DNA from 4 places in the Lysinibacillus sp. ACHW1.5 genome. Region 4 is predicted to be linked to each of the others. Evidence: riboswitches for the same ligand, from Rfam matches in the RefSeq annotation. Region 4 holds a riboswitch; each other region holds the start of a gene.
What was found. Region 4 has a riboswitch for cobalamin ahead of L6W14_RS11075 (glutaredoxin family protein). Riboswitches for the same ligand answer to the same signal wherever they lie in the genome.
Positions count from the first base shown of each region.

Region 1: it holds a riboswitch for cobalamin, as region 4 does, so the genes downstream of both, L6W14_RS20960 (hypothetical protein) here and L6W14_RS11075 (glutaredoxin family protein) in region 4, are expected to answer to the same signal.
Region 2: it holds a riboswitch for cobalamin, as region 4 does, so the genes downstream of both, L6W14_RS13575 ((2Fe-2S) ferredoxin domain-containing protein) here and L6W14_RS11075 (glutaredoxin family protein) in region 4, are expected to answer to the same signal.
Region 3: it holds a riboswitch for cobalamin, as region 4 does, so the genes downstream of both, L6W14_RS02500 (ABC transporter substrate-binding protein) here and L6W14_RS11075 (glutaredoxin family protein) in region 4, are expected to answer to the same signal.

Region 1 is NZ_CP091777.1:4,178,763-4,186,088, forward strand. Features, by position in the region: gene L6W14_RS20945 (MATE family efflux transporter) at 1-869, opposite strand, end outside; gene L6W14_RS20950 (tyrosine-protein phosphatase) at 1,004-1,771, opposite strand; gene L6W14_RS20955 (ABC transporter substrate-binding protein) at 1,917-2,867, opposite strand; gene L6W14_RS20960 (hypothetical protein) at 2,851-3,408, opposite strand; cobalamin riboswitch at 3,566-3,764, opposite strand; gene L6W14_RS20965 (glutathione peroxidase) at 3,889-4,434, opposite strand; gene L6W14_RS20970 (hypothetical protein) at 4,516-5,070, opposite strand; gene ytvI (sporulation integral membrane protein YtvI) at 5,161-6,219, shown strand; gene L6W14_RS20980 (C40 family peptidase) at 6,381-7,326, opposite strand, start outside.
Region 2 is NZ_CP091777.1:2,708,483-2,715,808, forward strand. Features, by position in the region: gene cbiE (precorrin-6y C5,15-methyltransferase (decarboxylating) subunit CbiE) at 1-275, opposite strand, end outside; gene L6W14_RS13550 (cobalt-precorrin-5B (C(1))-methyltransferase) at 232-1,365, opposite strand; gene L6W14_RS13555 (precorrin-8X methylmutase) at 1,365-2,024, opposite strand; gene cobK (precorrin-6A reductase) at 2,037-2,798, opposite strand; gene L6W14_RS13565 (sirohydrochlorin chelatase) at 2,795-3,778, opposite strand; gene cobJ (precorrin-3B C(17)-methyltransferase) at 3,793-5,460, opposite strand; gene L6W14_RS13575 ((2Fe-2S) ferredoxin domain-containing protein) at 5,465-5,836, opposite strand; cobalamin riboswitch at 5,982-6,164, opposite strand; cobalamin riboswitch at 6,415-6,600, shown strand; gene L6W14_RS13580 (energy-coupling factor ABC transporter permease) at 6,749-7,326, shown strand, end outside.
Region 3 is NZ_CP091777.1:528,474-535,799, reverse strand. Features, by position in the region: gene L6W14_RS02510 (adenosylcobinamide amidohydrolase) at 1-1,403, opposite strand, end outside; gene L6W14_RS02505 (FecCD family ABC transporter permease) at 1,400-2,401, opposite strand; gene L6W14_RS02500 (ABC transporter substrate-binding protein) at 2,398-3,366, opposite strand; cobalamin riboswitch at 3,503-3,686, opposite strand; gene L6W14_RS02495 (acyl-CoA dehydrogenase family protein) at 3,744-5,411, opposite strand; gene L6W14_RS02490 (class I adenylate-forming enzyme family protein) at 5,413-6,915, opposite strand; gene L6W14_RS02485 (MerR family transcriptional regulator) at 6,908-7,297, opposite strand.
Region 4 is NZ_CP091777.1:2,244,521-2,251,846, forward strand. Features, by position in the region: gene L6W14_RS11040 (DinB family protein) at 1-411, shown strand, start outside; gene L6W14_RS11045 (DUF3888 domain-containing protein) at 439-1,179, opposite strand; gene L6W14_RS11050 (hypothetical protein) at 1,270-1,689, shown strand; gene L6W14_RS11055 (Lsa family ABC-F type ribosomal protection protein) at 1,721-3,202, opposite strand; gene L6W14_RS11060 (DUF2089 domain-containing protein) at 3,892-4,257, shown strand; gene L6W14_RS11065 (SHOCT-like domain-containing protein) at 4,270-4,656, shown strand; gene L6W14_RS11070 (hypothetical protein) at 4,666-4,947, shown strand; cobalamin riboswitch at 5,292-5,470, shown strand; gene L6W14_RS11075 (glutaredoxin family protein) at 5,588-5,812, shown strand; gene nrdI (class Ib ribonucleoside-diphosphate reductase assembly flavoprotein NrdI) at 5,809-6,168, shown strand; gene nrdE (class 1b ribonucleoside-diphosphate reductase subunit alpha) at 6,165-7,326, shown strand, end outside.

The DNA of each region.
Region 1 (7,326 bases), 1.9 Mb from region 4:
GCAATTGCAAATAAATATGTAAACATCGAAATATTCATAGCATATTGTCGTGCTGCTAGTGTTTCTGCTCCTAAGTATGTCGCATAATATAAAAAGATGATTTGGCAAAATTGATAAAGTACCTGTTCAAACGCAGATGGTAAACCAATGTTTAGTATTTTCCTCACATATTCCTTTGAATACTCAAAATAATATTGTAACTTTACGCGCACTTCCATTACCTGAAACAGTAACCAGAAAAATACTAGGACAGCTAATCCGCGACTAATGACAGAGGAAATAGCCGCTCCTTTCACACCAAGCTCTGGTAAACCTAAATTCCCAAAAATAAGACCGTAGTTTAGCACAACATGTAAGACGTTCATGCCAAGTGAAACGTACATAGTTTGTTTTGTCCAACCATGTACACGAATAATTGCAGCGAGTGCATTAATAATAGCCTGTAAGAAAATAAAACTCCCAATGATGGCTAAGTAACTTTGTGCATAGTGGAGTACTTCTCCCTGCAAGTTCATCATTGTCATTAAATGTCTCGCAAAGAAGAAAAATAAAATACTCATTAAAAGCCCCACGACCAAATTCATCGTGACCGCTAACGCCGAGATCTTGGCTGCTTCAAAAAAGCGTCTGGAGCCTAAATACTGAGAAACAACAATAGATGCACCATTGCCCACTACCTCCAGAATCAAGATGGCAATATGGATATATTGATTGGCTGCACCTACTCCTGATACAGCATTATCCGATAAAGCACTGAGCATAAAAGTATCGGCTAGTCCCATCAACATAAATAGAAAAACCTCTAAGAAGATCGGCCATGTTAAATGGAATAGACTTAACTTATTTGTCTCTTTAATTGTGTCTGCCAATACTTTCACTTCTCCTATTTTTTCTTAAAAATCTATTGTATCTTATCACAAATATTCAGACTGTAAAGAGATTTATAGGAAGACAGCGCTTCCACATAAAAAATCCCTCTCACATCGTGTGAAAGGGTCCATTTTTAAATCAAGCAATAGGATTGTAATTGCTCTCGTTTTTCAATTGTTAGGCCAAATTCCTGCTCTAAAAACCCAGTCTTAGAACCATAGCGACGATCCATCGCATCCAATGCTGCTTGTAAATAGTCTTCACGGGCGGACATTAATGCATAAAATTGCAGTAGTTCTTGCTCATTATACTGATGCTGAATAGCCTGAGCCATTCTTTCTACCATCGGACGTAAATGTATATTAGTATCTAAATAGTCCTCCATGATAGTCTCCTCAGGTACATCTAAAGCTAGTAAAATAAGTGCTCCTCCAATACCCGTTCGGTCCTTACCAACTGCGCAATGATGGACAAGACCTAGATTATTAGGATTTTGAATCGTTTGCATTAACTCTTTAAATGAAAGATTGTTAAAAGGCATTTGTGCATAAAAATCCCGAAACATCTCAGGGCTTACCACTTTATAGAAATCTCTACCACCAGCATTGGTAGGCATTTCAAAAGCATGATTACCCTTCGCTGGGATTTGTATATATTGAGCATACGAGAACACTGGGTTAGGATTATGATACGCCTCATTGTTATCGCGATAATCAAAAATGGTTTTAATCCCTAATGTTTCAAATAGCTCTTTATCTGCCAGTGTCATTTTTCCAAGAGCAGCTGAGCGGTAAAATAAACCTTTTTTTACCCTACGCCCATCTTTTGTCTTATATCCACCCATGTCTCGGAAATTATAGACTGCCTCAAATGGAATTACCTTTGTCTCTAATTGCTCCAATCACTACACCTCCTAAGATTATTAAGCATACTTACTTTTATTTTAAAGAACAAACTACATTAATTCCAATTTTCACGCTAGGTAATAATTTAAACCACATAAAAAATGCTAGCTGAATGGCTCACAGCTAGCATGGAAACATTTCTTATTTAAATAATTCGGGGTACACAGCTTTCGCTACTAATTCTACAGCTTCACCAATACGCGGACCAGGTCGATTAGAGATATCTGTATCGATGGACAATACCGCTTTGTTTTGAATAGCTGTCACAGTATTCCAACCATCTCGTTCAAGAATTTCTCCTATTGGATCTTCTGTATCGTTTACTGTTGTTAAAATAACATCTGGATTTTTCGCAATAACATCTTCCTCATTCACTTTTGCCCAGCTATTCAAGTCAGAAAAAACATTATTAACATTAGCTGCATCTAATATTTCTTGCTGGAAAGTGCTAGAGCCTGCTGTATATATGTCTGGCTTAGGGCTAACCTCTAAATAAACATTTTTCGGCGTTTTTACGTCCTTCACCTTCGTTTGTACTTCAGCAATTTTCGCCTTGATCTCTTCATTTAATTTATTTCCTATATCAGCAACATCCATCACAGCAGCAATTTGTTCGATATCTCCATAAACATCATCGAAAGTTGTCGCAGATTGAATAACAAACACTTTAATTCCTGCGTCCTCAAGCGGCTTTAGGGCATCCTTATCACCGATTGTATAAGCAATGACAACATCTGGCTTTAACGCTATAATTCTTTCACTGTTAAAGTTCGTAGTATCAGAGACACGTTCAATTTTTTGTGCTTCCTCTGGATAAGTATCGTACTCAGTTGCTCCTACAATTTTATCGCCAACACCTAAAGCAAACAAAATTTCAGTATTACTTGGTTGTAAAGATACAACTGTTTTTGGTACTTCTTTAAACTCTATTTCCACTCCACGGTCATCTGTCACTTTATAGCTTGTTTTCTCTGCGTGTTGTGTATCTTGCGAAGCATCTTTATTTTTTGTATCTTCAGCAGTGCCACAGCCTGCTAATACCAGTGCAAGTAAGAGCACTGATAGCCATTGGAAATTAAATACTTTCTTCATTGTTATTCTCCTTTTTCTTTTTCATTGGGTAGGATTTACTAATAAACGGTATTTCAGCTATTCCAGCTTGCTGATTCATAAAAACAGCCATGACAAAACATACATTAGCTAATAAACCAAGGTAATCGAAAAGAATAGCAGGAACCTCTCGTTCTTCTGATACTTTGTGTAAAGTACGATATGATTTTTTTGCTTCACTGCGACAAAGATGTAAGGCTGCAGCGGCCTCTGTTCCTTGAGGTAAAACAAAACTTTGAATCTCTTCCTTCACATGGCGAACGTAAAAATCATAACGCTCACTTAACCAAGATAAATCCTCTTCAGTTACTGCTAATTTCCCACGAACTGAGCCATTCACATGATACGCCATAGGTAACATAAGCAATAAATCCTCAGCAACGACTTGAACATCCTCTTTTTTTACCGCAGCTAATGCAACTCCTAGATGTGTTGTAAGGCTATCTGTTCGAATTTCAAAATCGACCGTTGAAGCTTTCTCACGCATAAATGGATAACAAGAATAACGGGCATCTTTTTTCACTTGCTTCCCCCCTATTTTCTATAATGAAAAATTCTTATTTGAAAGGCATAAAAAAGTCGCTCCTTTTTGCAAAGGAACGACAAAAATAACATAATGAGCCATCAAACTGGACAAAGCCTATGTATTTGCCGTATATCCTCCTAGCTTCCGAGAAGTTTTTATACGTTCAAATAAAGGTCGGTCTCCTGGCTTGTACAGTTCGTCACATGAAACGAATGTGTTATAAAGGACCTTCCCATCTTCTTTGAGACAGTGGTAAATCTTTATAATGGCTGCACTTACAGTTGCGGAAACAGCTCCGGTTTTTCACCGGATTCCCGATTATGCTAATTAGCACCTTTATTCTGCAAGAATATTTCATTTGTAAAGCAGTTTATCATATATGCTTCAGAAAAAATAGCTGTACTCAGTTTTAAAATATAGCAATATTTCTACTTGAAGAGAAAACCCTAACAAATTTTTACATTATTAAGAAATTTACTATAATAGTGTTTCAATTGCTTTTTCAATATCGAGCTGTGAATCTGTTGGTTCAAAGCGTGAGACGGTCTTACCATTAGCATCTACTAGAAATTTTGTAAAGTTCCAGCGAATATTACGACCATCTAAAAAGCTTGGGGCAAGTTGAACAATTGCTTCTGCCAACATTTTCTCCTGCATACTTGCCTTCCCAAACTCTCGGTAATCCACTTCATGCTTTAAATAATTAAAGAGTGGATGGGTAGCCTCTCCATTTACCTGTACAAGCTCAAAAATCGGGAATGTGACCCCATAGTTTACCTTGCAGAGATGCTTAGTTTCCTCCCCATCTTCAGGATTTTGATGGCCAAATTGATCACAAGGGAATCCAAGAACTACAAAATTCTCTTTTCCATATTTATCATACATTTTCTGTAAGTCTTCAAATTGATATGTAAATCGGCATTGGTTTGCCGTGTTAACAATTAACATTGTTTTTCCACGATATGTTTCCATCGATAAAATTTCGCCATTAGGCTTCCGAACTAGATAATTATAAATGCTCATGCCATAATCCCCTTTTTTCATTCATTATAGTTGACTATTCTACCGCTCATCAAAGAATTTGCACAAAAAAACACCACCTCGCTACTTTGAACGGATGGCTGACTTATACTTCTTTTTATATTTAGCATCTTGTTCTTCATTAATTAAACGATGGGCAATATCTAATAATTTCGAGTCATTTGTTTGATCATATAGCTTTTTAAATGACATAATAATATCCTGACGAATAAGAGATGGCTGTTTTTCATCTATACATGTTTGAAATCTTTTAGCTAGATACGATACAACCAAATCTCTTTGTACTGGACCCGCTTGTCCAATTTTCCAAATTGCTTGTAATGCATGCCTTGCTGTAGCAGATTGCTCATCGTAAGTCACAGCCCAAATCTTTAAAAAATCCTCCAAGACCCTTTCTTCTGGATCACTTTTTGCAGCTAAAGCGCATAAAATTTGTGCAGCACGTGCACGAGAATAACCATTATTGTATGTAAGTGCTTTTACTAGCTGTTCCCAAACTGCATATGTCCAATCTACAGGTTCCTGCATAATTTTCATTAATTCCTCGTAAGATTCATATTGAATATCGCGATCATGCTCTGTTAAATTACTAAAAAGTTGCAAAATCTCTTTTTCCATAATTCATCCCTACCTTTATTGATTCAGAACGTAATAAAATTTGATTTATGGTACACTTAACTTAATTTTTTTCGCAAAGAAGGTGAGTTTATGAATAAATTTAATGCTAGGAAATTGATTTTTCGGTTGATTGTGATTATATCCCTACTTCTAGCTGCGTATTTTGTTATCCCAGTGTCCATGCCTTTAATCCTTGCTGGGATTAGTGCATTTTTCTTAGAACCACTTGTCATGTTCGTTAAACGGAAATGGAAAATGTCACGGAAAATAGCAGTTGCTTTTATTTACATAGTGAGTGTAATAGTTATATCTATTATTTGTTATCTGTCCATTACCCAAATAATGACACAAATAATTTTACTGTCTAAGCAAGCTCCCTATTATATTTCCAAGCTATCAGATATGTGGCTTCATATGCAAGAAAATATTTCTAAATATACAGAAGACTTTCCACCTGAAGTAAGTGCTTCGCTTCAAAAAACCACAATGGATTTCATAAAGAAAGTTGAAGAATCCTTTTTAAGCTTCTTTAATTATAGCAAAGTTTCTGCCTTCTTTTCAGAGATACCCAGCCTATTCATCAGTCTTCTCGTTTATATGATTGCGCTATTCCTATTTATGCTTGATTTGCCTAAGTTAAAGCAAATCACTTATAAATATTTAAAGCCCAATACAGCAAAGAAGATAAAAATTATTTTAAATCGCTTAAAAGATGCAACACTTGGCTATATGAAGGCTCACTTATTTGTAAGCTTTATTATTGGAGGCGTCACACTCATTGGACTGCTATTAATCCAACCGAAATACGCAGTAACAATGACGATTATTATCTGGTTAATAGATATTGTACCATTCCTAGGTTCTATCATTATTCTAGCGCCATGGGGACTTTATCACCTATTGATGGGAAACACCTCTATAGCTGTAAAATTATTCATCTTAGCTGCTATTTTACTTATTATTCGTCGAGTAGTCGAGCCTAAATTAATGGGAGACCATATCGGTTTATCCACTTTACCAACATTAATTTCCATGTTCATAGGTCTACAGTTATTTGGTATTATCGGTTTACTTGTCGGCCCATTCGTTATTATTTTCTTTATAGCGTTGAAAGAGACAGGTGTCATCAAAGTAAATTTTAAAATTTAATATCCATCTAGTATGCAGGAAAATCTCTTTTCAAGAATAGAAGTTGTCGTCTTGTTTCTTTGAAAGAATAGCATTCTAAAAACAAAAAAGGCCATCTTTGTATATTTTTCTCTACAAAGATGACCTTTTTCTTATCTCAACCGTCTATATAATAGTGAGGCCTATTGAATACGTCCAAAGCCTACTAAGTATTGATTCCACCAATCAAGTGATTCAATTACGACACCATTGTTTTGAGCGTCGATCATTGTGTTATTACCTAAATAAATACCTACGTGTGCTACCCCTGAACCATAGCTGAAGAACACTAAGTCCCCAACGCGTGCTTCACCTGCTGAAATGCGTTGTGTTGCTAAATATTGTTGTGATGCTGTACGAGGTAAAGAAACACCCGCTTGCTTATATGACCATTGTACAAGACCTGAACAGTCAAAGCCTGTCGATGGGTTGCTACCACCCCAAACATAAGGGCGTCCTAGGAATTGTTTAGCTGTAGAAATGGCATCTCCTGAAGAAACAGTGCCAGCTCCTGACCCAACAATAATTTTTTGTGGTTCGCCTCCACCATTATTTTGAGTTGCTTGTATAACTGGTGTAGCTGCTTGAAGTGCACGTAAACGAGCTGCCTCTTCTTCAGCTGCTTTACGCTCAGCTTCTAAACGTTCTTCTTCTTGTTTCGTTGCAATTTCAGCTTTTAATGCAAGTGATTTCGCTTCGTTCTCAGCTTTCTTCACTTCCATTTCGCTTTCTTTTTGCTGAAGCTCTTGGAATTGTTTTTGAAGTTCCTTTTGTTTTTCATCTAATGTAGCTTTTTGTTGCTCTAAGCTTGCTTTATCTGCTTCCTGTTGATCTACTAATTCTTGGTCAGCATCCATTAATGTTTTTACCGCTACGACACGATCCATTAAATCTGCAAAGCTTTTTGCCTCAAGCACTACATTTAAATAAACACCTACAGTGTTGTCCTGTGCTTGGTATGCAGCCATACGCTCACTTAAAATTTTTGAACGTTGCTCGATACGTTTTTGTGTTTCAACAATACTAGCATCCACTTCTTTAATATCTGCTTGTACTTGTTTAAATACCTTTACTTTTGCGTCGATCTCT
Region 2 (7,326 bases), 460 kb from region 4:
TTTTTTGCTAAATAGCCTCCGATGCCATAAAATAATGGATCTCCAGATGCAAGAATCACGGTATTTCTTGTTTCTTCAGACAATCTTTCAACAAGTGTTGAAAGATCTCCTTTTATCAAGATTTTTTCACCCCTAAAGTCTGAGAAAAAATCAAGTACTCGCTCACCACCAACAAGTACCTCACAGTCTTCAATCCACTGAAGGTATTGCGGTAATAAGCTTGCTAATCCGTTATCCCCGATCCCAATCAACTTCATCGATCGATGCAATGTCATCAGCCCTTCCTAATAATTGTCCCTGCATCGAATAGATCGATGTGGAAAGCGTTAAACCGCCCTTAATATGATGGATAGAGGAATAGCAGCAAGCCTCACATAAACGATGGAAGAACGCATCATAGCCCTTCTCCATCATCATCTCACCTACTTGTGAAGCTGTATTTGCCTCTAGAACTTGTGCTATCGTTTCTCTATCTGCCCCTATATCCTCTGCCAGTTGTGCTAAAAAATTAAAATCGATTGGTGCACTTTTGGAATGCACCATCATGACTCCTTGTGCGACTTTAGAAAATTTCCCCATCATCCCAACGAGTGAAACTTGTTTGATGCCTATACGCTTACAATGCTTTAATGTAAAACCTACAAAGTCACCCATTTCAATAAACGCTTCTTCTGCTAGATGTGGGTATTGTTTCATCGCAAACTTCTCACTTCGTCCACCTGTTGTCACCACTAAATGCTCACAGCCAGCCTCTTTCGCTACACTAATAGCTTGGACAATACTGGCCATATAAGCAGAACTCGAAAAAGGCACGACGGTTCCCCTTGTGCCTAAGATTGAGATGCCCCCAAGTATACCGAGTCGTCCATTTAACGTTTTTTTAGCAATCTCCTCTCCCTTAGGTACAGAAATCACCACATTCACGCCTCGAGTAATGTGAAATTCGTCCAACACACCTTGGACCGTGCTATAAATCATTTTACGGGGTACAGGATTAATGGCTGCCTCTCCGACAGGCACTGGCAGGCCAGGCTTTGTGACACGCCCGACGCCAATACCTCCATCTAAATGAATCCCAGGTGTATCTGCCCAGCTCACTGTGCCAACGATGAGTGCCTGATGGGTCGCATCAGGATCATCACCAGCATCTTTAATCGTTTCACAGCTGACAGCATTTTCTTCAAATATGCATTTTTCAATTGTAAAGGTTGCATCTCGACCAATAGGTAAATGAATCGTACTTGTCTCTTGCTCCTCCTTGGTAATAAGGGCAAGCAGTGCAGCCTTTGATACAGCAGTTGCACAGGCTCCCGTCGTATAACCGTGACGCATGTCCTTGGGGTCCTTTTTTGGCTTCCGCTCCATTATTTTTTCGCCTGTTCGTCCGCTAAAAGTGAGATGGCATTTAAAGCAGCAACCGTCACTGTACTACCGCCTTTACGACCAACATTTGTAATGTACGGAATCCCTTCTAGTTTAAGCAGCTCTTCTTTTGACTCAGCTGCTGACACAAAACCAACAGGCATACCGATAATTAAATCTGGTTTTGCTAGCCCTTCTTTAATTAATCGAATCAATTCCAGCAATGCAGTTGGTGCATTACCAATGGCATAAATACCACCTTCATGTAATTTGGATGCCTTTTGCATCGAAATAATGGCACGTGTTGTATTTTGTTTTTTCGCTTCTATTGATACATCTTCATCCGCAATATAGCAATGCAAATCACCGCCATGTTTTTGGAAACGCTTTTTACCAGAGCCACTTTCAATCATTTGCACATCTGCAATGACATGACGTCCTGCAAGAATAGACTTGATACCCGCTTCAATAGCACCTGGTGTAATGATGACACTACGACCTAGCTCGAAATCAGCTGATGCATGGATAATGCGACGTACAACTTTCCATTCATCTTCTGAGAAGTCATGCTCGCCCATTTCCTCTGCAATAATAGAGAAACTGTAATCGTAAATTTTATCTGGGTCTACCGTTAATGGTTTAAAATCTGTTTTAAAATCCATGGAAAATGCCTCCTAAATTGTATGTTCAACAGCCTGTAATACTTCTTCAAATGTTGAATATTGTTGGCCGTACTGTATATTTGGTCGTGCAATAAGAATCGTTTCAATCTGGCATGCGAGAGCTGCCTCTAGCTTCTCATCAACTGAGCCCACTTTACCGCTTTCTTTGGTAATCAACAACGTCACTCCGTATTGACGAAATAGAGCTTCATTTAATTCCTTTGAAAACGGACCTTGAATAGCCACAATATCTCGCTGCGCCACGCCAAGTGCCTCACATTTTTCCATATTATCCAGTCGTGGAAGCATACGAGCGATTACTCTTGTATTTTCTAAGCCCTGTAAAACCCTTGTAAATGTAGCGAGTGTTTTACTACCTGTCGTTAGCATAATGACACCGCGTTTTTCTGCAGCTAGCTGAGCTGCCTCCTCATAATCCTTTACAACAGTAATCAAAGGATGGGCATAATGTTCATGAGCTCTTTCATAGCGAATATAAGGAATCTTTGCCTGCTCTGCCGCTGCCATCGCATTTTTAGAGGCTTCCTCCGCAAATGGATGAGAAGCATCTACCACCAATTGATAGCCCTGCTCTGTCATGATGGTCGCCATTTCCTCAGCTGTCAGTCTACCGATTAAATGTGGCAGGCCAACGTCAGCAAGACTAGAGGCTGCCGATTCAGTGACGACCGTAGCGGTTACCGCATAACCTGCGCTTTGTAATGCAAGGGCTAGATCCCTTGCATCACTTGTCCCTGCTAACATGAAAATCATTTTACCGGCTCCTCTTCATGATGATGGTCATGGTCATGATGGTGATGGTCATGCCCATGATCGTGATGGTCGTGATGATGATGCGCATGTCCATGATCGTGATCGTGATCATGATGGTGATGATGATGTGCATGTCCATGATCGTGATCATGATGGTGATGATGATGTGCATGTCCATGTACTGCCGCATAGGCGCGATAATCTTCTAGATCTTGCATACCTGTTGATGTACCGTTGATTGCCTGTTCAATACGCTCTAATAAAACATTTTGTAACCGTTCATGGTAGCCAAAATAGTTAGCAATTTGAATATCACAATCTGGATAAAGTTCATTAAACTTCTCACACATGCCATGCATGCGTTCCATCAAAATGCCTGTGAATAAAAAGTATGGTAACATGATGATTTTTTTTGCACCTAGTTTGACACAACGTTCAATTCCTTCTTCAACGCGTGGATCTGTGACACCCATAAAAGCACTTTCTACGTATTTTACAGGTAGTTTTTCCCATAAAAGTCGCGTGATTTTATAAAAATCACCATTAGCAGATGGATCACTGCCACCTCGTGCAATCAATAAAATCGCTGTGTCTTCCTGCTCTTGTTCTGAATTAAAGCCAATTTCAGCTAGGCGATCTTGTAAAATGGCAAAGATTTCATCATGGATACCAATTGTTTGACCATATGTGAAGGTAATCGCTGGATAATGCTCACGCGCATGCTCGATTTCCGCTGGAATATGCAGCTTTGAATGGCCTGCATGCAGTAAAATGATTGGAATTACATGTACCTCTGTAGCTCCCTTTTTCACACAGTTTGTAATACCTTCTTCGATGTTAGGTGAAGCAAATTCAAGGAAACAAGTTTCCACTAAAAATTGTTCATCAATACGAGGTGTCATTTGTTCGATAAATGTACGAACCTCATCATTTCCTGCTGCTAAACGGCTCCCATGGCCGACAAATAAAATAGCTTTCATCTCTCTACTCCTTACTAGTCGCCGCACGGAGCTGGCTCTACTTTTATTTTGGAAGACATATCTTGATACGTAAAATGCAGTATTTTTTTCACACGTTTAAAATATTTAAATAAGCGTTCATTTGGATGAGCATTTGCTTTATATTCTTCAATAATATCTGTAATGAGTGGAATCAGCTGCTCAGGCTCCAGCCCTTCTACAACAGGCTGTGCTGCGTGTGCAGTACGACCGACTGGTTTTGCTCCAATAAAGACATCAAATTTACTTTTGCGGTAGACGATGCCAATATCATCAAATACAGCCCGATAACAGGCCATCCCACAGCCATTAAAGCCAATATTTAATGTCTTCGGTAAGGACATACCGCCTAGTTTTTCTTGTATTTCCTCTGCATATGGTATTGAATCAGCCTTTTCACCGTAGCAAAAATCACAAGCCTTCAGTGATAACACATCACCAATCGGGGCTAATAAAAACCCTACTTCCTGTAATTTCTCTGTGATCTGTTCAGGGGCAGTCGTTGGTATTTTCAAATGAATTTGATGATCTGGTGTGTATTCCATCGTCCCCTCATCCCCAACGACCTCCGCTAACGTCATCATTTGCTGGGGAGTAAAAAACTTATTGGCTACACCAGGACTTACTGCTAATTCAAAAATAGATTCTATTTTTTGCTGTACAAGCTTCGGTGTTATTTTGACTGCGCTTGTCCCTTTTACCATTGCAAGTGCCGCTGTAGCCATTTCAAGAGCTGTTTTTTTCGGCTTTGGCGTAGCGGCTATACTGGGTTTATTAAAGCGCCCTGCATTAGGGTCAGCCGTAAAGTCATTTCGCGCTGTTCCTGTCTCTTGGTTCATTGCCCAAGGTTCATTTTCTTCGCGTAAACGTTGATGTGGACGTAATGGCTGTTTCTCTTCACCCAGGGTATATTTACGTTGGTAACCGCGGGGCGTAATCATCTTATTGTCATAGAAAAATGTTGACGAATTCCCGATAATGACAGTTGTCAGCATACCAATATCATGTTCTAGCATTTCTGCTAGTGTTGTCATGGTCACTTCTTGACGTTCTCGATAGGCACTTTTCACAAGCCCAACTGGTGTGTCTGGCGAACGATATTCTAAGAGTATTCGTTGAGCCTCGACAATTTGTCTTGTTCGACGTCCACTTTTAGGATTGTATAAAGCAATGACAAAGTCCGCCATTGCAGCTGCCTCGACACGCTTTGCAATTAAATTCCATGGTGTTAGATGGTCACTCAAACTGATTGTACAAGCATCATGCATAATAGGTGCACCAAGTATGCTAGCGCATGAATTAATCGCAGAAATCCCAGGAACAATTTCTACTTCAATTCCTGTAGCTTCTGTCCAGCCTAGCTCAATTAACACCTCATAGACTAATCCTGCCATGCCATAGACGCCTGCATCACCACTCGAAATTACTGAGACGATGCTCCCTGCTTCGGCTTGACGAACGGCTTCCTGTGCACGCGACACTTCTTCTGTCATGCCTGTACTAACAATCGATTTTGCACTTACTAAATCTTGAATCAGCTCTACATAGGTTTTATAGCCTATAATCATATCACTTTGTTGTAAAGCCTCTACTGCACGTGTCGTAATATGCTTAAAATCTCCAGGTCCAAAGCCTACTACGAAAATTTTTCCTTTTTGCGCCATGTTGTTACCCCTCTTTCACCTTTTCGATCCCTTTAATGGCAGTTGTTTGAGCAGTACGCTGTAATGTACCTTCACGAAGTGTAAAGACATGTTCGTTGTATAAGGATTCATGATGTAAATCTTGTACTAGTGTTCTAGCATGCTCTGTTGATGGCACACGATACCAGTTTCCTTGAGGATAAGCGATTACCACACAAGCATCCTTGCAGCGTCCATTACAGCGCGTTCTTGTCGTATGTATTTCCTGATCGAGTGCTTGCCGCTGTATCTCATCTCGAATGGCTAAGGTAATTTCCTCCCCATCCTTTTTCATGCAGCTACTGCCATTGCAAATAAAGAGATGTGTTTTCATCCCCTCTAAATTCCAAGTTGTCATCTTCTGTCTCCCCTCATTTGCTTTTTGGAAAAAGAAAAACCTTTACTCTATAACGAAGAGTAAAGGTTTTGTAGAAGCCAAATAAAAACGAATAGAATGAAATACAGGTACCCGCTTTCGCTTCAACTTCTCCCTCCGAAAAGTTTGCATGCACAATCAAATAAGCAGGTTTCCTGACTTAAGCTTCATTTTACTGTCGCACCTTCCCAAGTTTGCACCAGTGGCTTTGCGATTTCATCAGCTATTACAGTAGCGGGGGCTGTATTGGATTTTCACCAATTTCCCTATTATCTCGAGCTATTCGAGCACTTATTGACGTTTTATATGAAATTTTTAGTAGAATTTTAAATAGAAAACTGTCTTTATCATATCTTATTATTTTAAAATTTCAATATTTCTTTAAAAATTTATGACAAATTTATCAATTTTGAATGGAACTAGGTATGAAATTTATACAATCATATAATTTGCACACAAAATTTTATCAGAATATTCACCGTTGACCTTTAATTTAAAAAATTTCATAAAAGGTATAGCATATTTATGGAAATTCATGTTACACTTTGTCGTGAAATCTCACAATTTGAATGTTTTTCGGTGCAAAGTGCTTGTCATTTTGCTTAAAAGGGAAGCCGGTTTGAGTCCGGCGCGGTCCCGCCACTGTAATAGGGAGCTTTATAGAATATGTCACTGTCCAACGGATGGGAAGACCTATAAAGCATTGAACTAGAGCCAGGAGACCTGCCGAAAAATAAGTGATCGTTTCAACCTACGAGGATAGGTGTGCGGCTTAGCAGATGAGACTGTTATTTGCTTTTTTAGCTATGCACTTTTCCACCTAAGGAGAAGTGCTTTTTTTAATTACGCACGCAATATTCTAAAAATCTATTAATTAGTTAGGAGGAAAGCTTTTTGACATTATCATGGTGGAAACTTAGTTATTTTTTACTGGCCTTTTTAATCGTGCCAAAACGTGCCTTTGCCATGCATATCATGGAAGGTTTTTTACCAATCGAATGGGCTATTTTTTGGTGGGTGATCTCTATCCCATTTATCATTCTAGGATTGCGTTCTATTCGAAAAACCATTGATGAAAATCCTGAAACAAAAATGCTTTTGGGGCTTTCAGGAGCCTTTGCCTTTGTGCTATCCGCCCTAAAAATCCCTTCAGTTACAGGTAGTTGCTCTCACCCAACTGGTGTAGGACTTGGGACAGTACTTTTTGGCCCTCTAGCAATGAGTGTAATTGGAACAATCGTTTTATTATTTCAATCTTTATTATTAGCTCATGGAGGAATTACAACTTTAGGGGCTAATGCCTTTTCTATGGCTATTGTTGGTCCTTTTATTGCTTACTTTGTCTTTAAAGGGGCTCAAAAAGTAGGGTTGTCATTTTCACTAGCCATATTCTTTGCAGCTATGCTTGGTGATTTAGGTACATACATTGTGACTTCTGTACAACTAGCACTAGCCTTTCCTTCAGAGGTTGG
Region 3 (7,326 bases), 1.7 Mb from region 4:
GCAATCATTTTACCAACTTCCGTAATTGGGCCACCATACAGCATTTCTACTCCTTTTTGAGTTGCAGCAATTAACAGACTATCTGTAGCAGTACCTGTTGCAATTGTTCCACTCCGCTCATCACGAATATTTTCTGATTGCAACGCCTTTGTTTTTGCCTCAGTTGCTGTCATCAATGCCTGAAAAAATGCCTCTTCCGATAAACAACCATTAACGATAACCCATGTATTAATAGTACCAATATATGGTTCATCTTGTCTTTCGTGTACTCGAGATACATCAACTGCATTGCCTACGCCAGCTGTTACAGCTACGATTATACTGCCAAAAGGTGCAGAAAATTCATTGATGGCCACTAGAGCTGTTGGTACTGCTGTTAGCATAACAACAGTATTTGTAGATGAAAAATTTTCCCTTTTCAAAAATTCTTTAACTTCTCGTTTCACATCGCTAATGACATAATCACCAGGAACTGAGCGATTTAATAAGCAATTATGCCAGCCAATACCTGGGTTATGAACTGCAGAAGATACGGTCTTCAGAGGAAGCTCTGATTGAAGTTGGATATATTGTTCAGTTATCGTAAAGTGCTCTTTTTTGATGACAGCTCGCTGCTGATAGTCTGTAGCTGCGGGCATCATTGTAATTTGAGGTTTTGGTATTTCAGGGTGAGCATATGTAGTCACCCGTGCTTGATAAACTTCTTCAATTTGGGAGGCAATTAATACTTCATGTGGTGCACCAAGTGCTCTCATTTGTCCGCTTTCCATCAGCAATAATTCATCACAATAAAGAGAGGCTAAATTCATATCGTGTAGTACCATAACGACTGTTAAACCACACTCCATGGCTTCCTTCCGAACCATATCTAAAATTTGACGTTGGTGTGCAATATCAAGATGGTTCGTTGGTTCATCCAGCAGTAAGATTTCAGCTGTTTGAGCTAATGCCTGTGCAACAAAAACTCTTTGTTGTTCACCGCCAGATAAAAATTCCATCGGTGTATGCTCATATCGCTTTACACCTGTTTGAAGCATTGCATGTTGAACTGCCTTCTCATCTTGTGCAGACCAACTCGAGAAAAAGCCTGTTTGATGCGGGTAGCGCCCCAGTGAAACTGCCTCTCTCACACTGTTCGAGAAAGCATTTGCATGAAGCTGTGGTAATACAGCCATTTTTTTTGCCAAAGCACGAGCATGATAAGAAAGAATATTTTGTCCATCAATCGAAACGGTTCCAGCAGTAGCTGGTAAAATACCACTCATTACTTTTAATAATGTGGATTTCCCGCTACCATTCGGCCCTAGAATGCCAAGAATTTTTCCTTTTTCAACAGTAAAACTAATGTCCCTGACGATTGGTACATCTTCATAGCCACCTGATAGATGTTCAACAACAATCATGCCCGTACCCCCTTGCTTCTTCGCTGCTTATAAAAAATATAGGAGAAAACAGGTGCTCCAATAAATGCCGTAATGACACCAATTGGTAGCTCTCTTGGCACAATGATTGTTCGTGCTACTAAGTCGCAAATAATGAGTAATGTTGCACCATTGAAAAAAGATAATGGTAATAAGTGGCGATGATCAGAACCCCAAATCATCCTTGTCATATGCGGCACCACTAATCCTACAAAGCCAATTGTGCCAGAAACTGCTACAGCTGCTCCAGTTAGCATGGAGCCACCTGCTAATATCAAATATTTACTACGCTTTACATTAACACCTAAATGTTTTGCTCGCTCTTCACCATACAACAAGACATTTAATTCTCGTCTTTGTGTCCATAGCATTATTGAACCTACAATCACAAATGGAATGATCATTTGGACATATGGCCAACCACGCATCGAAACAGAACCAAGTAGCCAGCCTATTACCTGACGTAATTCTTCACCAGATAAGGCAATCATTAATGAAATGAGGGAACCTAAAAATGAACTAAAAATAACACCTGTTAATATCAACGTTTCCATTTTTAATGAGCGGTCTACGAGTCTAGCAAAGCTCATAACAACTACCATCGTAATGATAGCACCAATCATACTAAAGGTTGGCAGCGCATACAAACCGACAACAGGTATAGAAATACTAAAAAAGATCGTTAAAACAGCACCAACAGAAGCCCCTGATGAAACCCCTAGTGTATATGGATCTGCTAATGGATTTTTTAATAAACCTTGGAAAGCTGCTCCAGCAATAGCTAGAGATGCGCCTACTAGTCCCGCTAATAACACGCGAGGCAAACGAATTTTCCAAAAGATATTGGCGGCTGTTTCATCAACCGCCTTATTCCACAATACTTCTAATGGAATATGAACCGAGCCTATCGCTACGCCACACCAGATGCTAATAAGAAGAAGCGTACATGTTAATGTATAGGCTAGTGCTATGTTTTTCACTTAAATACCTCAGGATAGATTGCTTTTGCTAATTCTTCTAGACCTTCAGCTAAACGTGGCCCTTGACGACTTGTCGTACTTTCATCTACCTGCACAATCGCATTATTTTTTACGGCATTAATCGTATCAAAGCCCGCACGTTTTGGTATTTTCGTTAAAATATCTGGTACATAATGATATGTCACCACGATGACATCTGGATTTTTTGCGATAATTTGTTCTGCATCAATTTTATACCAATTATCGCCATCTACAGCTACATTCTCTGCATTAATCATTTCAAGCATCGCGTTCATAAATGTACCATTGCCAGCTGTATAAATATCTGGCTCATCTGATGCTTCAACTAACACTTTTTTGGGTTCAACATCCTTGACTTTAGACAAAACTTCTTCTACTTTTGCCTTCATATTCGCGACAATTTTTTCTGCCTCTGGTAATTTCCCTGTAGCACGTCCCAGTTGCTCAATTGTTGTATATGTTTCATTAAAGTCTTGTGCATTTTTTACAACAAATACTTTCAAACCTGCTGATTCAAGCTGTGCAATAGCCTCTTCTGAAAGAGACATGCTAGATTCGTGTGAAAAAACGATATCTGGTTTTAAAGCAATAATTTTTTCAATATCGTATTCCATACCGCCAACCTTATCCTTCTCAGCTGCCTCTGGCGGATAATCGTCGTTGTCCGTAACACCAACTATTTCATCATTTAAACCTAGTCCAAAAAGGATTTCCGTATTACTCGGAATAAGTGAAATAATTTTCTCAGGAGGTGCTTCAAGTGTAATGTCCTTACCAAGGGCATCTGTTATCGTCATTGGGAATGTTGCTTCATCCACCTGGGCTGTTTCTTGCTGTGTTTGCTGCTCGTTAGATGGCTTGTTATCTTTTGCTTCCTGCCCACAAGCAGCTAGCAAGCCTACTGCTAAAAATGCTGATAATCCTATTTTCCAAAATTTCTTCATGTGAATCCTCCTTCGTTGATCCGTGCGACATTTCGCTTTATTCTACATCAAAATAAAACCCCTCATCTTTGATCGATGAGGGGGCAAAATCGCACCAAAAAAACTGATACAAAATCCACCACCCTATCCTCGTAGGTTGTCATGTCGTTATAAAGGCAGGTCTCCTGGCTAGTGCTACTTGCGATTTTTCAAGCCTTCCCGAAATCTTCAGTGGCATCATTTGAAAAAACTCACACTTACAGTGGCGGGACCGCATCGGAATTACACCGATTTCCCTTTTCACTTTACTTAAGTAAAGAACCTTTATAATATTCAGTTGATTTCATTATACATGAAAATGAAAGAAGTCGCCTCCATTCAAGACGACTCCCCGGCCATTATACAATTTCAGAAAAGTATTGAACTGTTTTCATTTGTGCACCCATTTCTCTTAATGACCATGTCTGCTCTAAATAAATGTCCGCTAGTTTTTCATATTTCCCACCAAATTTATGTGCCCACTCAACCGCTATGACACTTTCATAAAGGTGCGCCATTTTTTCCGCCACACCTTTTGCTTCAAAAGTTTTCGTTGCTTCGTCTAAAGCGCTAAAAATTTGGAGTTTCACAGACATATTCGCCAATTGTTCTTTAACAATTTGTACTAATGAACTGTTAGCTAATTTGTCTAATCGTTCCTCCATCTCCTGTACAAACAGTTCATGGGCATGAAACTTATCTACTAAACGAATGAGTTCCAAGGCCAAAATATTAGCCGTCCCCTCCCACACCGTCAATACTTGCGCATCTCTTAATAAGCGAGGCGTTACAAAGTCTTCTATATAGCCATTACCTCCATGTAATTCAATTGCCTCACTAGCATAGTGAACAGCTTGCTCTGCCGTTTCCTTTTTCATAATGGCAATATATAAACGATTCATAATAAGATCTTGCTGTGTGCCCTGTCCACTTGTCACTTTATCGTATAATTGAATAAGATCAAAAACTGTCGCTACTTCCACGTGCAACTTAGCTGCAAATTTCCCTAAAGTATCCTGAATCATAGGGTATTGTGTTAAGGGCTTGCCAAATGCATGTCGATTGCTTACATAATGTTTCGCCTCTAAGAAGCCGCGACGCATAATACCAATTGAAGCGACTGCATTACAAATTCTGGAGAGATTTAGTGCTTCTAGCATATAATAAATCCCTTTATTTTGCTCCCCTACAACGTAGGCAAGAGCACCATCAAATTCTACCTCACCAGAGGGAACTGCCCGAACGCCTAGCTTATCTTTCAGTCGGCGAATACGTAGATGATTTGTTGTTCCATCTTCTTTACGCCAAGGAACTGCAAACAACGTTAAGCCTTTGGAACCTGCTGGTGCACTTTCTAGTCGTGCCAATACCATCGCTACACCACACATGCCCGCATTGGATGCAAAGTATTTTTCACCATATAGACGATACGCAGTGCCATCCTTTCTCGCCTCCACCACATTTGCACCGACGTCAGAGCCTCCTTGACGTTCTGTTAAAAAGGTCGCACCTTCATATAAATCTGTGTCACCTGTTGCACAAACATGTGGTAAAAAACGCTGCTTTACCTCTTCATCTGCATAATGATCTAATAGATAGGCAGTAGCCATCGTCAATGTTACGGGACAATAAAAACCAGGTTCTGCATGGGATAGCAAATAACCTTGTGCAAAGCTATAAACATAATTCCCCTTGTGGCCTAGCTGCGGAATATGCTTGTGTACATAGCCTACAATCCCAGTATTATATGTCTCTTCAATCGTTTTTTTATAGCCATCATTAACCCAAACCTCCGATATCTCTTCACCATAGGCATCATATCTTTGAAGGCGAGGCTCACCCTGTCGATCTGTATGTTTTGCCCTCGCATCAATATCACCTGCACATAGCTCACCAAAATCTGTTAACTCTCGTTGGGCATAGGATAAAAACTCTTTATCTAACATCATTTCTACTATTTTTTGAAGCGTGTCATCTTCCGTAAAAAAGTTCGTAGTACGCATTGCTTCTTGTTGTAATACTTTCATGCTATCTCACCTCTTGCCCCTTCAAATTTTGTTTTAATATTTTGCCTGATGCATTGCGTGGGAGCGCTTCCACTTTTTCAAAAATACGTGGTATTTTAAACTTTGCAAGATGTTCCTCTAAATAAGCTTTCAAAGCTTCCTCATCAATATCTTGTTTAGCACAATACACAGCCTTTACAGTTTCCCCCCATTGCGGATGTGGTACACCAATTACTGCAACCTCGAATATCCCTTCAAAACTCAATAAACAATCTTCAATTTCTTTCGGATAAATATTGACACCACCCGAAATAATGACATCCTTTTTACGATCTACAATCCAAATAAAACCATCTTTATCCTTGCGAGCTAGATCCCCTGTTTTTAACCAACCGTCAATAAAGGCTTCATTAGTTGCTACTTCATCCTTATAGTAGCCAAGCATGTTACCCTCACCTAATAAGACAATTTCCCCCACTTCGCCTACATTTACATCTTCTCCACTGTCATTCACAATACGCAACTCTGTACCAAGTGGCGCCCGCTGGCCAATACTTCCTGCCTTTGCTTCATGCTCCTTGCCAAATAATAATGAACCACTTGGACCTGCCTCTGTTAATCCATATACACAAGTCAAATTATTTGTGCGGAATGCCTGCTGAATGAATCGAACCTCACTTTGAGATAACGGTGCTCCACCATAGACCCACCATTTCATAGAAGACAAATCTGCCGAATGTAGCCTTGGCAGCTGTGCCGTTAATAAATAAGCAACAGGTGCTCCAAAGAAATGTGTTGTTTTCTCCTTTTCAATGGAATCAATGAATAAATCGGGTGTAAAAGTTGGTGTTAATACATTTGTTGAGCCTACCAATACACCCGCCATTAAAAATAAATGTAATGGTGCAGAGTGTGTTAATGGCATCATAAGCAAAATACGGCTCTCAGGCTTTACCTCCATTTCAACAGCTATCATTTGCGCCACTGTTAAAATATTACGGTAGCTAAATAACACACCCTTTGGTTTTCCTGTCGTGCCAGATGTATATAAAATCGTGGAAGGGTCATCCTCTTGTAACTGACAATCAATCGTTTGTGTACTTGCATTTTGAAGCATTGATTCATACTGATACCATCCCACTTTTTCTTGACCTGTTTTAATTTTCAACGGAATACCAGCTAGCTGTTCAACTACTGCAAAAATAACCTCATGTACGACAATTGCCTTCGCTTCGGCATGCTGCGCCACGTACTCTACTTCTTGCAATGTAAACTTTGCATTGACTGGCACAACGATCGCTCCAATACGCTGAATAGCAAAGTAACAGACAACAAACTCTAAAACGTTTGGCATAAAAATTAAAACCTTATCCCCCTGCTTTACTCCCTGCTCTAGTAAAGCATGACTAAAACGTGTCACCTGCCTATCTAAATCTTGGTAGGTTACTCTTCTGCCATGACAAATAACGGCTTCATTTTTCGAATACTTACGGGCATTACGTGCTAATAAATTGGAACTATTCATCTTGCATCTCTCCCTTTAAAGTCGCTAATTTTTCGCTAAACATGCCATGCATTTGTTGTAACTCACGCTTCATCTGCGTCAGCTCAGCTATTTTACTGTCAATCTCTTGAATTTTTTGTTCCCCGTATTCAACCGTTCGCTCTAATTGCTGAATTCCTGAGCGATCAAAATCAAATAGTAAAACCATCTCTTTGATTTCCTCCAACGAAAATCCGTACCGCTTGCCTCTGAAAATAAGCTTGAGTTTCGCTAATTCTTTTTTTGAAAAGATTCGTTGGTTGGTAGATGAACGATGGGGGCAAAGAAGTCCAAGTTCCTCATAATAACGAATTGTCCGCGTAGACACATTAAACTCCTTTGCTACCTCCTGAATCGTCTTCAAAACCATCTCCCCTTTCCTAATTGGCAACA
Region 4 (7,326 bases):
TTTCTACGTACGATCCCTGAGAATATTGCTGATCAGATACCCGCTGGACATCATAACAATATTCGTTGGAATGCAGGTCATCTATTAGTTGGTTGGGATTATACCATTTTTCCAGCTGTTAAAAAAGAAAGGCAATTGCCTATATCCTATCATGTAATGTTTCCTAGTGGCAGTAAACCAGATGACTGGACTGAGCAACCGCCAACAATGGATCAAATAATTATGCTCCTAGAGGAACAACCAATTCTTATTGAACAAGCTTGTGCAGGACATCTACATGAACCGCTTAAAGAACCTTTTTTAGGTATGAAAACATTAGGCGATATGGTTGTCTTTCATATGAACCATGAAAATTTTCACATGGGAATTATAAAAAGTATGATGCAAACGCTCTTAAAGAATGAAGCCTAACTGATGGAATCAGTTGGCTTCATTTTTCTATATATACCACGGTAACAGATCCTCCATTTTCCTACCTGGCTTACTTGTTTTATCTGTTACGATCCATGTGCCGTCTTTCTTTTGCAGCTGATAGCTTACATTTGTACCATCCGCCCTTTTAAAGAGCATATAACCTATATTACCCTTGATAAAAGTGACAGGGTCTATGACATTTTTGTAGGGAATCTTTCGCTCAGGAAATAAAATATGGGTCACTATTTCCTCTGCAATCATAGCAAGGGATTTCATATCATTATTAATTTCAGCTTGATATTGCAATTGATCGTATCGGTAGGAAGTATATGATGCTAAGTCCAGCTTAAAACTCTGCTGTATATCTAACAGTGTTGCCCTATAGAATGCGTTTATTGCCTTTTCTACATCATCTGCCTCATGTATATAGCGAAGTGTGCTGACACCAGTTGGACTGACTTCAAACGTAATGATTTCCTTACTGTAGGGTGGGGAATGTGCATGCTCAAAGGTCGTAACTTCCACGCTAACTTTAAAGCTAAACTGACTTTCTTTGACAATTTTTGAAATTTTCACATCATACAAGCCATACTGCTTAGGATAGCCGTAGTAATGATCAATTTCCTTTTCAATAAATGGATTAAGGATAGTAATGAATGTGTCCCTGATTAGTTGATCATTAGCTTGTTCACTTTGCGCATAAATCTTACATGGCAGAATGAACATAGTGAAGATAGCCATTAAAACATAAGCAAATTTTTTCATGGAATAGTGACCTTTCTGCAGGATGATACTTTATAGAGTGCACCAATCACAGCAAATTATCGAGCATTTTTAAAGAAAGGGAGTTGAACAATGGAAAAAATAATAATGCCCTTTTTATGTATGCTTTTGTTATTTCCAACAGCTACTTCGGGATCAGAACATGAAGGCTTAAAATGTCCAAATCCAGATGTATTGATGAAAACAACGGAGAAAGACAAAGACGAGCTTAGTCAAGCATTAGCTGACATCATTCCAAAAGTATATGGCTCAAGCTCTGATTATCAGGAGTGGCAAATTGAGGTGATAAAGCCCATGCCCATATTAACTGGCATGGAGGAGAATTACTATAAAATGGCGGTGAACTTCTGTGGAGAAAATGTGGCTAATCACTCCTGGTTTGTTCGATTAAGGTTTCCAAGATTACTGCCAGCGCAAAGTGCATCACTAGGTGAGCTATATATCGTAAAAGAGACAAATTCTAAATGGATCCATTGGTTTCAATATCATTAAAAAGGAAGAATCCATAAATGGATTCTTCTCTTTATGACATCGCTATCGTTTTCGTTGCTACAGTTTTTTGAAATGCCTGATCATGCTCAACAATCACCATTGTGAGATGAGAGCTTTTTATGAGCTCTTCAATCTGCATGCGTGAATAGATATCAATAAAATTGAGTGGTTCATCCCAAATATATAAATGAGCCTTCTCACACAAGCTTTTAGCAATCAGCAGCTTTTTCTTTTGCCCACCAGAATAATGTGAGATATCCTTCTCAAATTGAATACGTTCAAAATCCATCTTGCGCAGGATTGATTTAAATAACGTCTCATCAATACCATGCTCTTCAATAAATTCCGATAGCAATCCCTTTAAATGGGATGTATCCTGCTGAACATAGGAAATGACTAGACCTGAAGCTAGCTTTATGGAGCCTGTATGATGGAGGGGCATACCTAGAATAAGTTTTAACATACTACTTTTTCCGCTTCCATTTTTGCCATCTAAAACAACTCGATCCCCTTGTGCCACTTTGAAGCTAATAGGCTTATTCACGATATGGTCATCGTACCGAATCGATACATCCGTGACAACAACCATTTCTTTTGATGGATATGCCAATGGCTCTACTTTCAATGACTCGGTTTTTTCAACATTTTTTAGCAGTTTTGATTTTTCCTCAATAGCTCTTTGTTGTCTGGATTCCAGGTTCTTCGCTCGTTTCATCATCTTGGCTGCTTTATGTCCAACAAAGCCTTTGTCCAGTTTGGAACCTGAATTGGTTGTGCCGTTTTTGGAGGCTTCCACTTGATTAGACCAACCTGACGAACGCTTTGAGGATTGTTTTAATCGGTCGATATCTTTTTGCAGTCGTTGATTGGTTACTTCTTCGTGTTCCTGCTGACGATCAAAATTTAACTTCCAAGAAGAATAATTTCCACTTTGAACGTCAATATTGGCTCTATTAATCGATAGGATATGGTCAACACAGCCATCTAAAAAGCTTCTGTCATGTGAAATTAAAATAAATCCTTTTTTCCTGCGAAGATAATCGGAAACCGTCTTTCTTGCATCCGTGTCTAGGTGATTGGTTGGTTCATCAATTAATAAAAATTGACCCTCTGTCAAAAACAACGCAGCAAGCAGCACCTTTGTTTGTTCGCCATTGGATAATGTTTTAAAAGGACGATACATGACCTCCGCATCTACATGTAGGTAAGCTATTTCACGTAGACATTCCCAATCTTCTGCCTGAGGACAAATTTCTTCAAATATTTCATGGGTATATTTATTTGGATCAGAAACTGGATAGGGGAAATAAGTGAAGTCTACAGAAGAGATGATTTTTCCGCTATACTCATAATTTCCTAATAACAACTGAAAGAATGTTGTTTTACCTCGTCCGTTTCTACCGATAAATCCAAGTTTCCAATCCGTATCGATTTGAAAGTTGACATTCTCAAAAATATTGTCAAAGCTGCTTGGATAAGAAAAAGTTAGGTTTTGTACTTGTATCATGGACATGATAATTCCTCCTTTGTATTGCAACAGTTTACTTTTCATACAAAGTCGGTCTATCCATCTATGGTTGATTTCTCCGTATAAGCAGATGGATATTAACGACTTATACGGAGTGTTACATGCGTTACAATCGTTTCTGAATCGCTCATATTTTTCCTCTCCTTTATGGGTAAATGAAAGGTACAAAATCAACTATGAAAGCAAGAAAAAATCCCTCCAACTGTGCATTGGAAGGATTAGTCTTTCTCTGAATTAATGCGATTTGCCATTTGTGTCATGACAAATAAAATGCAAACTGATAGTTAAAAATGGATAGACTAACCCTATATTTTGTGTTTGAAATCATTCAATTCAAATAAAAATATAGTTTAGTTCTTCATTGTCCATTCATCAGTCCTCTCATAATTGTCTTTTTATAGTAACAAATTTTTTTACAGAATACAATGTAACCTTATTTTCAATTCTAAACTGTCATTCTCTAACTAATGTCGCTAGCTACAAGTAGAAATAGAAAACACTACATAGAGTACTGCGTAATGATGCTTAAGACAAGCAATACAGCAATGATTAATTAACATTTTTAATTCAGGAATTAATTTTATTTATTTTTTAATTAAAATTATTAATTTTATTATTTACATCTTTAATTTCTTTGTTATATAATCAGCTTAACTTAAAGGAAGGAGTTCACTATGGCTTATCAAGTAATCACAAATTGTCCTGTCTGCAGTAAAACATTGAAAATTACGAAGTTACAGTGTTCTCATTGTCACACGACCATTGAAAATGAGTTTGAATTGTCGAAGCTAGCATCCTTATCACAGGATCAGCTTCATTTTGTGGAAGTATTTTTAACCTGCCGAGGAAATATTAAAGAGGTTGAAAAGGAACTGGGGGTTTCGTATCCAACAGTTCGAGGCAAGCTAAATGATATTATTTCATCCCTTGGCTATGCTCAAAAGAAGAAAAATGAAGTAGATGAGAAAAAAATTGTAAGCATGCTGGAAAATGGCGAAATCACAACAGATGAAGCCATAAAGCTCTTAAAAGACGAATAGGGAGGAACGACCATGAAAGAGGAAATTACAAAAGTGTTAACGATGATTCAAGAGGGCAAAATTGATGCGGATAAAGGATCAGAGCTGATTCAAGTGCTACAACAGAAAGAAGAATCAGAGAATAAATTTGTGGAAAAAACAAAGTATTTAGATAAAACGTTAAAGGTTCGTGTTGTATCCACCGAAAATGATAATGTCACGGTAAATTTACCAATTAAACTTGTCAAAGCCGTATTGATGGCAGGACACAGCATCGCTGCAAGTATTCCGCAATCGGAAAAATACGTAAAAGATATCGACATCAATCTTCTTCTTGAAGCGATTGAAAATGAACTAGATGGACAAATTGTAGATATAAAATCAGCAAACGGGGATTCCGTTGCAGTCTTCATTGAGTAGAGGCGACGAATGATGCATGTAAAAGTGAAAGCAAAAGACGTTCGCTTTACCGTCCCTGTTCCCTATACTGTGCTAACCATTATCCTCTCCATTTTAACTTCTAAATGGATACAGCAACAAGCCAATAAGTGGACAAAGGCATACTTCGATAAAAAGAAAATAGACTTTACCTTTCCGCTCATCGACAAAGAAATGCTAAAGCCGATTATCAAGGAACTACAAAATTATAAAGGACTTGTGCTAGTCGATGTCAAAGCTCAGGACGGGACTGAGGTTAAGGTTAGACTATAATCCCAATGATAGAATGGTAAGAGCATGTTATGATAAAAGCATGCTCTTTATTAATGTAATGATCATTATTTCAGGACTTACGATAGAGACAACTAATTTTCAATGGTACATAAAATAGAAGATTTCTTAAAACTACAAATTAGAATTCAAGATCCATTTTAATAGAAAATCACGTACATCGTTAAAAATAGATTTTTGATTTGGGTATAAGTGATTAGTGGTAATCTATTTGGAACTACATAATTTAAAATACTGAATAATCCAAAAATAAAGAAGTTTAGAATCATGATTTACTTTTCATTTGAAGGATGGTACACTTAAAAATATTGAACAACAACTATATATTGTGTTCGTTTTACAAAGGTACTACTACATGTAGTTTAAAAGGGAAGTTCGGTACAATTCCGACGCTGTCCCCGCAACTGTGAAGCTGACGATGATTACAACCACTGTGCATTGGCATGGGAAGGGAATCAGAGAATGAAGCAAAGCCAGGAGACCTGCCTTTATAAAACAAATTTATCATTTCTTCGGGGATTAAGAGATGGGAACGTCAGTATTTTTGGTATGTTAACGTTTCCATTTAGCCTATCTCTCTAGAGGAGATAGGCTTTTTTATTTTATGAAAAGAGGGATTTCTATGAAACTTTATACGAAAACAATTTGTCCAAAATGCCTATGGGTAAAATCTGAACTACAACGTGCAGGACTTGAAGCTGAAATTGTTAACATCGATCACGATGAACAAGCAAAGCAAACGATTATTGACGCAGGTTTTTTAAGTGTGCCTGTTTTAGAGATGAATGAAACTTTTATAGGAGATGTTCAGGAAATTGTTTCTCAAATTGAGTTGATTGCCCTATGATTGTTTACGCGAGTCGTACAGGTAATGTCCGAAATGTTGTATCCAAATTAAAGGCAGAATGTATCGAGCTCTCGGAAGAATTGCGATTGAACAAGCCATATCTCTTAATTACCTACACAGATGGTTTAGGTGACATTCCAGCAAAGGTACAACGTTTCTTAGAAAAAAACAGGGATTTTTGTAAAGGAGTAGTTGCCAGTGGTAATAGTAACTTCGGTCATCATGTATTTGGTGCTGCTGGTGAGAAAATCGCTGCTACCTATCATGTACCCTTAGTAAGGAAATTAGATTTACGAGGTAATCAAACGGATTACGAAGCAATACAAACGTTTTATGAAACGAGGGTAATGAGATGAAAACCTATTTAAAGCTTAATAATGACGTACTGAATCGTTATAGTACAACTGGATTACTGGAGTTAGAAAAGGACCGCGAAGCTACGCGCCGCTACTTTTTAGAGTATGTTAACGTACGTTTGCGTTATTTTATAGATATTGAAGAAAAAATCCGCTATTTAGTTGATGAGGGCTACTATGAGAAAGCCTTTATCGACATGTACGAAATGGAATTTATTAAGAAGCTGTACAAGAAAGCCTATGATTATAATTTCCGCTTTCCATCCTTTATGAGCGCAAGCAAATTTTACGATAGCTATGCTATGAAAAGTCGTGATGGGGAAGAGATCTTAGAAAAGTATGAGGATCGTATTGTCATTATTGCTTTGTATTTAGCTCAAGGAAACACGGCTTTAGCAGAACGCTCTGTCGAAGCAATGATGGAAGCCTATCAGCCTGCAACACCAACTGCTTTAAATAGTGGTAAGAAAGCACGTGGTGAATTAGTCAGCTGCTTTAAATTATCAATGGATGACTCCATGAATAGTATTGCTGAAAATATTGGCTATTGTTTAGAGCTATCACGCCTTGGTGGTGGAGTTGGGGTCAACTTAACAGATTTACGTCCATTAGGTGATCCAATTAAAGAGATATTAAATCGTGCAAGTGGTGTCATCCCAGTAGCAAAACTGTTAGAAAATTCTTTCAGTTATTCGAATCAGTTAGGGCAACGAAATGGCTCAGGTGTTGTCTATCTAAATATTTTCCATGCAGACATAGAAAATTTCATTTCATCAAAAAAACCAAATGCTGATGATAAAATTCGCCTCGCTACCCTTTCAACAGGGATTATTATACCTAGTATTTTCTTCGAACTGATGAAACGTGATAAGGATATTGTTTTGTTTAGCCCATACGATATTTTTAAAGAATATGGCAAACGTATGTCTGAAATTTCTATTTCAGACATGTACTACGAGCTACTTGATAACCCTAAAATTCGTAAAATTAAACGTTTAAATGCACGTAAGCTTTACACAGAGGTGAAAAAAGCACAATTTGAATCAGGCTATCCGTTTGAAATCTTTGATGATAATGTCAATAAGGTACATCCTTTAAAAAATATTGGACGTGTCAAAATGTCCAATTTATGTACAGAAATCTTACAAGTACAAGAGA